DNA from 3 places in the Flavonifractor sp. An52 genome. Region 3 is predicted to be linked to each of the others. Evidence: predicted binding sites of a transcription regulator. Region 3 holds the regulator's gene; each other region holds the start of a gene.

Evidence for each region. The regulator LexA, encoded in region 3, represses DNA repair genes until DNA is damaged. The targets are predictions, from matches to a motif close to CNAACANNTGTTNG.
Region 1: a site for LexA is predicted at 1,139-1,152, ahead of dinB (DNA polymerase IV). Genes of this name have one in related genera too.
Region 2: a site for LexA is predicted at 1,720-1,733, ahead of B5G06_RS00855 (putative DNA modification/repair radical SAM protein). Genes of this name have one in related genera too.

The regions. Positions count from the first base shown of each region.
Region 1 is NZ_NFIB01000025.1:35,555-38,830, reverse strand. Features, by position in the region: gene B5G06_RS10260 (leucine-rich repeat domain-containing protein) at 1-307, opposite strand, end outside; gene B5G06_RS10255 (DUF5655 domain-containing protein) at 684-1,061, opposite strand; gene dinB (DNA polymerase IV) at 1,222-2,460, shown strand; gene B5G06_RS10245 (radical SAM protein) at 2,661-3,276, shown strand, end outside.
Region 2 is NZ_NFIB01000002.1:10,059-13,334, reverse strand. Features, by position in the region: gene B5G06_RS00865 (amidohydrolase family protein) at 1-729, opposite strand, end outside; gene B5G06_RS00860 (purine-nucleoside phosphorylase) at 775-1,602, opposite strand; gene B5G06_RS00855 (putative DNA modification/repair radical SAM protein) at 1,796-3,046, shown strand; gene B5G06_RS00850 (TIGR03915 family putative DNA repair protein) at 3,076-3,276, shown strand, end outside.
Region 3 is NZ_NFIB01000029.1:31,521-34,796, forward strand. Features, by position in the region: gene B5G06_RS11100 (MATE family efflux transporter) at 1-102, opposite strand, end outside; gene B5G06_RS11105 (MerR family transcriptional regulator) at 197-1,036, shown strand; gene lexA (transcriptional repressor LexA) at 1,110-1,709, shown strand; gene B5G06_RS11115 (methylated-DNA--[protein]-cysteine S-methyltransferase) at 1,711-2,166, shown strand; gene B5G06_RS11120 (permease of phosphate ABC transporter) at 2,163-2,393, shown strand; gene B5G06_RS11125 (DUF6440 family protein) at 2,406-2,591, shown strand; gene B5G06_RS11130 (exodeoxyribonuclease III) at 2,588-3,276, shown strand, end outside.

The sequences.
Region 1 (3,276 bases), on a different contig from region 3:
CAGCCAAAGGTATAAGATTAACGATTTGATTTTGGTTAAGCTTCAAATCACGCAGTTGCAGTAAACCTGTAAGCGGCGTCAGGTCTGTAATGCGGTTCATGGAAAGGTCCAGACTTTTTAGTTCTTTCAGTTCTGCCAAAGGCGCCAGATCAGAGATAAGACGCCCAGGCAGGTACAGCTTTTCTAACTGTTTCAAAGTGGCCAGAGGAGTCAGATCGCGAATAAGTTGAACATCCATTGGCAGCTCCTTGGTATCCAATGCAATTTTCTGCCCATCAATCAAAAGAAAGCGTCTGTCCGCTATCATAAAACTCCCTCCTAATCGGATGCTGCACCTTCATCCTGGTAAAGAGAATAACCTAGTGGAAATCAACTTAAAGAACAGGTTACAGCGACAAAACCCTGCGGCACCCTGCTATTGGGCAGGCTGTCGCAGGGCATGAAAAGGCTGCAAAAACCGCTATATTTACCAGTAGATGTAATTTCATCCTTAGCCATAACACAGTTTTCCAAAGTAAGATGGTCAGTGGGTGAACAGAGCAATTATGTGTAGTGGTTTATACATGATATAGTGTCATTATATCACAGGGCAATCCCGTGCGGAAATGCTTTCTCGGGCTGGATTGTGACGTTTTTCTTAAGAAAATGAGCCGAGAATATGGCTCCGAATACACTGTCAGGGACTATTTGAGCGCGGAAAAGACACTGGCCTCATAGATCCATCCCATTAGCTCATCGTCGATTTCATCAAGGTTTGAAATAAGTACATGGTGGGTCCAGCGGTTGGGATAGGGCTCGGTAGCCACGTCAATTCTGGGGGATTCCAGACAGTGATCCAGGCCAAAGGTGACCACAATGTAGTGGGCGGGGCGATCTTTGGCCTTGCGGACTTTGCTAAAGGAGACGCAGGCAAACATATGCCGGTTATAAAAGGAAATCTGGCTTTTCTGTACCTTGATTTGTACATCGGCAATCCGGTCCAAGATCAGGCCTTCCAACCGCTCATACAGCGGCAGCGCCTCTATATCCTGCTGAAAAAACAGCAGAGCATTTTCGTCCATGAAAACCCCTCCTTTGCTATCAGTGTATCATATCCGTGCAGCTATGAACAGCGGTGTGCGCCTGGAATATAGCGAATAGAACGAATGTTTGACTTTGCGGTAAAAAAAGCATATAATAAAAAAATCAGCCGTATCTTTTTGGGAGAGGGGAGGGAAGTGCTTGGACCGGGTCATTTTTCACTGTGATTTGAATAGTTTTTACGCATCGGTGGAGCTGCTGGATCATCCGGAGTTAAAGGACAGGCCGGCGGCGGTATGTGGTGACCCGGAGAGTCGCCATGGAATTATTCTGGCCAAAAATGAGCTGGCCAAAAAGTATAAAGTACAGACGGCAGAGACCATCTGGCAGGCCAGACGGAAGTGTCCGGACCTGGTACTGCTGCCGGCCCACCACTGGAAGTATCGGGAGTATTCCAAAAAGGTGAATGCCATCTATGAACGGTATACCGATCTGGTGGAGCCCTTCTCCATTGACGAGAGCTGGTTGGATGTGACCGGGACCCTTCATCTCTTTGGAGGGGATGGAAAGGCTTTGGCCGACCAGATTCGCCAAACAGTGCGGCAGGAATTGGGGCTGACGGTATCGGTGGGCGTTTCCTTTAATAAGGTATTTGCGAAAATGGGCAGCGACTACCGAAAACCGGACGCCACAACGGTGATCACCCGGGAAAACTTTCAACAGCTGCTCTGGCCATTGCCGGTGACCGATCTGCTCTTTGTGGGCCGTGCGGCGGCCAGGGTGCTCAATGGCTACGGGATACGCACCATTGGTGATCTGGCCCGGTTTGACCGGGAGAGCCTGGGGCAGATTCTGGGCAAGGGAGGATATACCCTCCACGACTATGCCACGGGCAGGGAACACGCCCCGGTGGTACCTGCCCGGGATATGCCAGGGCCCAAGTCGGTGGGAAACGGATTGACCTTCCCTAAAAATCTGGTGGGCTGGGAGCAGCTGCGTACAGCGCTGTCTGAGTTGGCAGACGAGGTTGCGGTCCGGCTGCGCAAGCACGGACTCAAATGTACCACCGTACAGATCACCGTGCGTGATCCGTCCTTTAAAGATATCTGCCGCCAGAAGCGGCTTAGTGCCCCCACTTATATCTCCCGGGACCTGGCGCAGTGCGGGATGGAGCTGCTGCACAGCTGTTGGAGTGAGCGGCAGCCAGTCCGGGCCCTTACCATTACGGCCCAGAACCTGGTGGAGGAGCGGGACGCAGGGGAGCAGGTGGACCTGTTCGCCGCCGACGCCATACCCTGCCGTGATAAGCTGGAGAAGCTGGAGAAGGCCATGGATTCCATCCGGGACAAATATGGGCGGGGGGCCATCTCCATTGCTTCTGCCGTCCATCCGGCGGGAGAGCCGGACAGGGAGGACCAGCGGCTGCCGCCGGGGGACTGATATAGTTTCATAAACCACATTATAGCATGGATAAAATTATATAAAACTGGGGCGCAAATCTGAAACGCTTTTAAGCAAACTGCTGTTTTTGTATAGAGTTTGGACATGAAACGGGTTTTGTCTATTTTCAATTTTCGTCAGAAAAGGTATCATGACACACAATGATAGGTATTGTTATGCCGTGAAAGGGGAAAATAAAGATGAAAATTCCTGACAGTCTGAAGCGCTATGGCCTGGCCAAGGTGTTTGATTATCTGGATAAAGACCCTATGAACAATATGAGCAAGGTTATGGACCTGGTCAATAAGTTCTCCGGGGACACCCTGTCCACTCAGCGTGAGGCGTTCGACAAGGCCATCAATGATAAGGATTCCTGCTGGCACCAGCTGATCGAGAAGGTCTGGACCCAGACCGACCCCGATGTGCTCAAGACCGTGTTCAACAACTTCTTCGTCAACGCCAACCTGGTGGGCTGGCCCAAGCAGGAGAAGATGCGTGAGAAGTACGGCTGCAATATTCCCTGGGCCATTCTGCTGGACCCCACCTCTGCCTGCAACCTGCACTGCACCGGCTGCTGGGCGGCGGAGTACGGCAATAAGCTGAATCTGTCCTTTGACGATATCGACTCCATCATCACCCAGGGCAAGGAACTGGGCATCTATATGTACATCTACACCGGTGGCGAGCCCCTGGTGCGCAAGAAGGACATCATTGCCCTGTGTGAGAAGCACAATGACGTGGCCTTCCTGTCCTTCACCAACGCCACCCTCATTGACGAGGAGTTCTGCCAGGATCTGCTGCGGGTGAAGAACTTCA
Region 2 (3,276 bases), on a different contig from region 3:
GTCCCACACGCCGTAGTCATTGAGGATCTGGATGGGGGTCTTGCCGTGGCGGGACAGGCAGGCCTCGTGCTCGGCGCGGGTCTCGGAGATGTGGACGTGCATCCCCAGCTTGTGCTCCCGGGCATAGCCGGCCATCCACTGCCACAGCTCCTTATGGGAGGTGTACTCCCCGTGGATGGAGGCGTCGATGCGGATCTGGCCGTCGTTGTAGTTGTGCCACTTCTCGGTGAGCTCCCGCTGGGCCACGCAGTCGTGGTTGGTGTCGGGATCAAAGCCCTCCCCGAAGAGGACGCCGCCGCAGCTCAGGTTGGCGCTGATGCCGGCGGAGGCAGCCTCCTGGGCAATGATGTCGGTATGCATATACATATCGGCAATGGTGGTGACGCCGGAGGCGATCATCTCCGCCAGACCCAGGGCGGTGCAGGACCGGACGGCCCGGTCGTCCCAGCGGGCCTCCACCGGAAAGATGTAGTTGTTCAGCCAGTCCTGGAGGTTGTTGCCGTCGCCGTAGCCCCGCATGGCGGTCATAGGCACATGGGTGTGGGCGTTGACAAAGCCGGGCATCAGTACGTTGCCGCGGCCGTCAATCTCCTGGTCAAAGGTCCCCTGAGGGCGGACGGTGCCCACGGAGACGATCCTGGTGCCCTCCACCGCCACATAGGCGCCGGGCATTACGGTGCCCGCCTCGTCCATCAGCACGGCGGTGCAGTTGTGAATGAGAATGGACATAAACTGTTGATCTCCTTTGTTTGTGATACAGAAGAAAGCCCCGTCTTACCCGATCTGCTTCAGGCAGGCCAGTACCAGCCGGGAGAACTTGTCCTTGCAGGCCTCGGCGGCCTCCAGCACCTCCTCCTCGGAGAGGGGCTGATCCAGGATGCCGGCGGCCATGTTGGACAGGAGGGTGAAGCCCAGCACCTGCATCCCGCAGTGGCCTGCCACGATGACTTCGGGGGCGGTGGACATACCCACCGCGTCGGCCCCGGCGATGCGGGCGAAGCGCACCTCGGCGGGGGTCTCGTACTGGGGGCCGGGGAAGTACATATACACGCCTTCCTTCAGCTCAATACCCAGCTCCCCGGCGGCCTTCCGGGCCACGTCCTGGAGGGCGGGGGTGTACAGGTGGGAGGCGTCGGGGAAGCGGACGCCGAACTCGGGCAGGTTCTCGCCCCGCAGGGGGGACTCCATGAAGATCTTGATCTGGTCGGTGATGAGCATCAGGTCGCCCGCCTTCCAGCTGGTGTTGACGCAGCCGGCGGCGTTGGTGACAATGAGGGTGTCGCAGCCCAGCAGCTTGAGCACCCGGACGGCGTAGGCCACCTCCTCGTAGGAGTAGCCTTCATAGTGGTGCATCCGGCCCTGCATGACGGCCACGCTCTGGCCCTCCAGGGTGCCGAATACCAGGCGGCCCTTGTGGCCGGGGGCTGTGGAGGCCTTGAAGTGGGGGATCTCCCCGTAGGGCACGGCCACGGCGTTCTCTACAATATCCCCCATGTAGCCCAGGCCGGAGCCCAGGATCATGGCCACCTTGGGGGCAAAGGTACCGATCTTGCTGCGGATGTAGTCGGCGCTCTCCTGATACTGCGCAAAGGTATAGTGCATAACAGATCCTCCTTAACAGCGGATGAAAGTAAAAGTTTTCGGTCCTATGAAAGGTTAATCTATGCAATTATACACCTTGTAATAGGAAAAAGCAATGAGGATTGCTGTGTGGAATGAGGAACAAAAGTTCCAGAACTCCCCTCTTGACTGGTACGTTTGTTCGATATATAATGGGGCCAAAGGGGGGAGCACGGTGGACCTGATGGATAAGCTGACCATTTTGGCGGATGCGGCCAAGTACGATGCGGCCTGCACCTCCAGCGGGGTGGACCGGCGGGGCGGCAAAGGCATGGGGAGCACCATGGCCGCCGGGTGCTGCCATTCCTTCTCCGCCGACGGCCGGTGTATCTCCCTTTTGAAGGTACTGTACACCAACCGCTGTATCTACGACTGCGCCTACTGCGTCAACCGCCGGTCCAACGACCTGCCCCGGGCGGCCTTCACCCCAAGGGAGCTGGCGGAGCTGACCATGGGCTTCTACCGGCGCAACTATATTGAGGGGCTGTTTCTCTCCTCCGCGGTGTGGGTCAGCCCCGACCGCACCACCGAGGAGATGATATCTGCCCTCACCCTCCTGCGGCAGGAGTACGGCTTTCATGGCTATATCCACGCCAAGGCCATCCCCGGGGCCGACCCGCTCCTTACCCAGCGGCTGGGTCAGCTGGCCGACCGGCTTTCGGTGAATATTGAGCTGCCCAGCGAGGACAGCCTCCATAAATTGTGCCCCGACAAGGAGAAAAAGGCCATTCTGGCCCCCATGGCCCAGATCCGGGACGGCATCACTCAGGCCAAGGGGGAGCTGGTGAAGTATAAGCACGCTCCCCGGTTTGCCCCGGCGGGCCAGTCCACCCAGATGATCATTGGGGCCACCCCTGAGAGCGACAAGCACATTTTGACCCTGACTCAGGCTTTATATGACCAGTACAAGCTGAAACGGGTGTTTTTCTCCGCCTATATGCCTGTGTCCGACAGTTCCCTCCTCCCCGCCCGGCAGGACTTCAAGCCGCCCCTGCTGCGGGAGCACCGGCTGTACCAGGCCGACTGGCTGCTGCGGTTCTACCACTTCCGGGCGGAGGAGCTGCTGGACGAGGCCCACCCCAACTTCGACACCCGGGTGGACCCCAAGTGTGCCTGGGCCCTGGGACATATGGAACGGTTCCCGGTGGAGGTGAACAAAGCCGACTACGAGACCCTGCTGCGGGTGCCCGGCATCGGGGTGGTGTCCGCCCGGCGGATTCTCACCGCCCGGCGGGTGGGGCCCCTCACCTTCTTGGGCCTGAAAACCCTGGGGGTGGTGCTGAAACGGGCCCAGTATTTCATCACCTGCTCGGGAAAAATGCTGGAGGGGTTAAGGGTGAACCCCGACGGGGTGCTCCACCACCTGGTGGCTCTGGAAAGGCCCGCCCTGGCGGGTAATGAGCCGGAGCAGTTGTCGTTGTTTTGAAGGTTACGCCCTCTGGAAAGGAGGTCCCCATGGACTGGCCCAGATTTGCCTACGAATATGATGGCAGCTTTGCCGGATTCCTCACCTGCGTCTTTGCGGCCTACGCCAACAAGGAGGAGCCCGCCTGCTTCCTCACCTACGGGGACGGCCGGGTGACTCTGTGGCCCCAGCGGACGGTGGACACCGACGACCAGAAGGCCCGGCGGGTGTACCGCTCTCTGGACCGGAGC
Region 3 (3,276 bases):
CACAATGGTGTACAGGGAGGTCACCAGCATCATGATGGTGGTGGGCAGGGCAAAGCGGAGCAGTCCGCCCAGGGTAAAGTCCTGATCCAACCGGTTTTTCATGGCGTGTTCCCTCCATTTCCAGTAAGCGTTTACAAGCAGTACAAATCATGATAAGCTATCGGGTAACCCGATAGTCAAGAGGGAGGTTTGCGCCATGGATCAAACAGAGATGCGCTTTACCACCGGGGAGTTTGCGGCCTTGTGCGGCGTCACCAAGCACACCCTGTTTCACTACGATGAAACCGGCATCTTCTCTCCCGCCATCCGGGGGGAGAACGGCTACCGCTACTACGCCCCGGCGCAGATCGAGGTATTTCAGGTCATTTCCGTCCTCAAGGAGCTGGGAATGCCCCTGTCCGACATCAAGGCCTACCTGGACCGGCGCAGCCCGGAGGCCCTGCTGGAGCTGCTGGAGGAGGAAGAGGAAGCCCTGACCGAGAAGCTGTCCCGGCTGCGGCGGCTGCGGTCCCTGATCCGCCGGAAAGCGGAGCTGACCCGGCAGGCCCTGGCCGTCCCGCCCGGCCAGGTCGTGGTGGAGGAATGGCCCCAGCGGTGGTATGTGGCCACCGCCGCCCCCGGCATCACCGATGCGGGCAAGTACGCCCATATCCTGGCCCGCCACCTGGAATACTGCGAGGCCCATCAGGTGGCCAGCCCCTACGCCCTGGGGGCTATCCTGCCGGTGGAGGCCGCCCGGCGGAAGGACTGGGAGGGCTATACCTACTGCTACACCCAGGTAGACAAGCCCATCCGGGGGGTGCGGCTGCTCACCGCCCCGGCGGGGCGCTATCTGACCTACTTCCATGCCGGCAGCTTTGACACCGTGCGGGAGGGCTACCAGCGGCTGCTGGAGTGGGCCGATGTCCACGGCCTGACTTTGGGGGAGCTGTTCTGGGAGGACGTGCTGCTGGACGAGTTGGCGGGCAAGGGCTACGACCAGTACCTGCTTCGGCTGTCGGTGTACCTTGACGGGCAGAATTTTGAGCAAATTTAGAACAAATGTTTGCAATATTGAGGGGATTATGGTATACTGAGGTCGGATAAAACTGACCAAAGGAGGGTCTGCCATGAAAACGCTCTCGCCCAAGCAGCAGCAGATTTACGATTATATTATTTCCTTTTCGGCGGAGCACGGCTATCCCCCCTCCGTCCGGGAGATCGGGGCCTATGTGGGGCTGAAATCCCCCTCCACCGTCCACTTCCACCTGAAGGGGCTGGAGGCGGCGGGCCTCATCACCAAGGCGGAGGGTAAGACCCGCTCCATCACCGTGGCCCAGCCGGAGACTCCGGCAGTCCCGGAGGACAAGGTGCCGGTGGTGGGCAGCGTGGCCGCCGGGTCCCCCATTCTGGCCCAGGAGTGCATCGAGGACTATCTGACTTTTGACACCGGCGGGCGGCCCGGGGAGTATTTTGCCCTGAAGGTGCGGGGGGAGTCCATGAAGTATGCCGGTATCCTGCCCGGGGACCTGGTGATTGTCCACCAGCAGGCCGATGCCCACAGCGGGGAGATCGTGGTGGCCCTCTTTGAGGACGAGGCTACGGTGAAGACCCTCCGCCGGAAGGACGGCCATGTGTGGCTCATGCCCGAGAACCCGGACTACGAGCCCATCGACGGCGAAGGATGCGCCATCCTGGGCAAGGTTACCGCCGTGGTGCGGCGGTACTGAGATGAACCGCGTGGTCTTTGATACCCCCGTGGGACCTATGGCGCTGGAGGAGGAGGGGGGCGGGCTTACCGCCCTGTATTTGCCCAATTCCCCCATGTCTCCGGTGGGGGAGGAGACGCCCCTGCTCGCCCGAGGCAAGGAGGAGCTGCTGGCCTATCTGGCGGGGGAACGGCGGGACTTTGACCTGCCCCTTGCCCCACAGGGTACCCCTTTTCAGCGCAAGGTGTGGTCCGCCCTGGCGGACATCCCCTACGGGCAGACCATTACTTACGGAGAACTGGCCCGCCGGGTGGGCTGCCCCAAGGGCAGCCGGGCGGTAGGCCAGGCCAACCACCGCAATCCCCTGCCCATCTTTTTACCCTGCCACCGGGTGGTGGGGGCTAATGGAACCCTCACTGGCTACGGGGGCGGACTGGAATTGAAGGAATGGCTGCTGCGACTGGAGGGAATACTATGAAAAAACTGTTTTCTGCCGCCGATGCCTATATTGCCAAAATGAACTGGAAGGACCTGGCCCTGGTGAAGCTGTGCCTGTGCGCCGCCGGGGTCATGCTGGGCCTGGCTGCCCCCAAAAAGCTGCGGAAATGGGCGGCTCTTGGGGCGGTGGTGGTCTTTGTGGCCACCTATCTGCCCATTATGCTGAAATTCCTCCCCCATCTGGAGGGTGAGATGCGAAAGGAATAAAGGAGCGTGTCTATGGGAAAGGATAAGCGCTTTCAGGTGATCTACACCCAGGGTGTGGCCGATGCCACCCGGGTTCTGCTGGATACCAAGACCGGTATGCTCTACCTGGAGATGCACGACGGATATGCCGGCGGTATCACCCCGCTGCTGGACAGCGACGGAAAACCCATGAAATGGAAGGCGGAGGACTGGGAATGAAGCTGATCACCTGGAACGTCAACGGCCTGCGGGCCTGCCTGGGCAAGGGCTTTCTGGACTTTTTCAAGGAGATGGACGCCGACGCCTTCTGTCTCCAGGAGACCAAGCTCCAGCCCCACCAGATCGAGCTGGACTTGCCGGGCTACCACATCTACTGGAACAGCGCCGAGAAGAAGGGCTACTCCGGTACCGCCCTCATCACCAAAACCGAGCCTCTGGCCGTGACCTACGGCCTGGGTATCCCGGAGCACGACACCGAGGGCCGGGTGATCACGGCGGAGTATGAGGACTTCTATCTGGTGTGCTGTTACACCCCCAACGCCAAGGAGGGGCTGGCCCGCATCGACTACCGGATGCAGTGGGAGGACGATTTCCGGGCCTACCTGATGACCCTGGACCAGAAGAAGCCGGTGGTGCTGTGCGGCGACCTCAACGTGGCCCATGAGGAGATTGACCTGAAAAACCCCAAGACCAACCGGGGCAACGCAGGCTTCTCCGACCAGGAGCGGGGCAAGATGACTACCCTGCTGCAGAGCGGTTTTGCCGACAGCTTCCGTGCCCTCTACCCAGACAAGACCGGGGCCTATACCTGGTGGAGCTACCGCTTCAACGCCCGGAAGAACAACGCCGGGTGGCGCATCGACTACTTCATCGTGTCGGAGCGTCTGCTGCCCCGGGTGAAGGA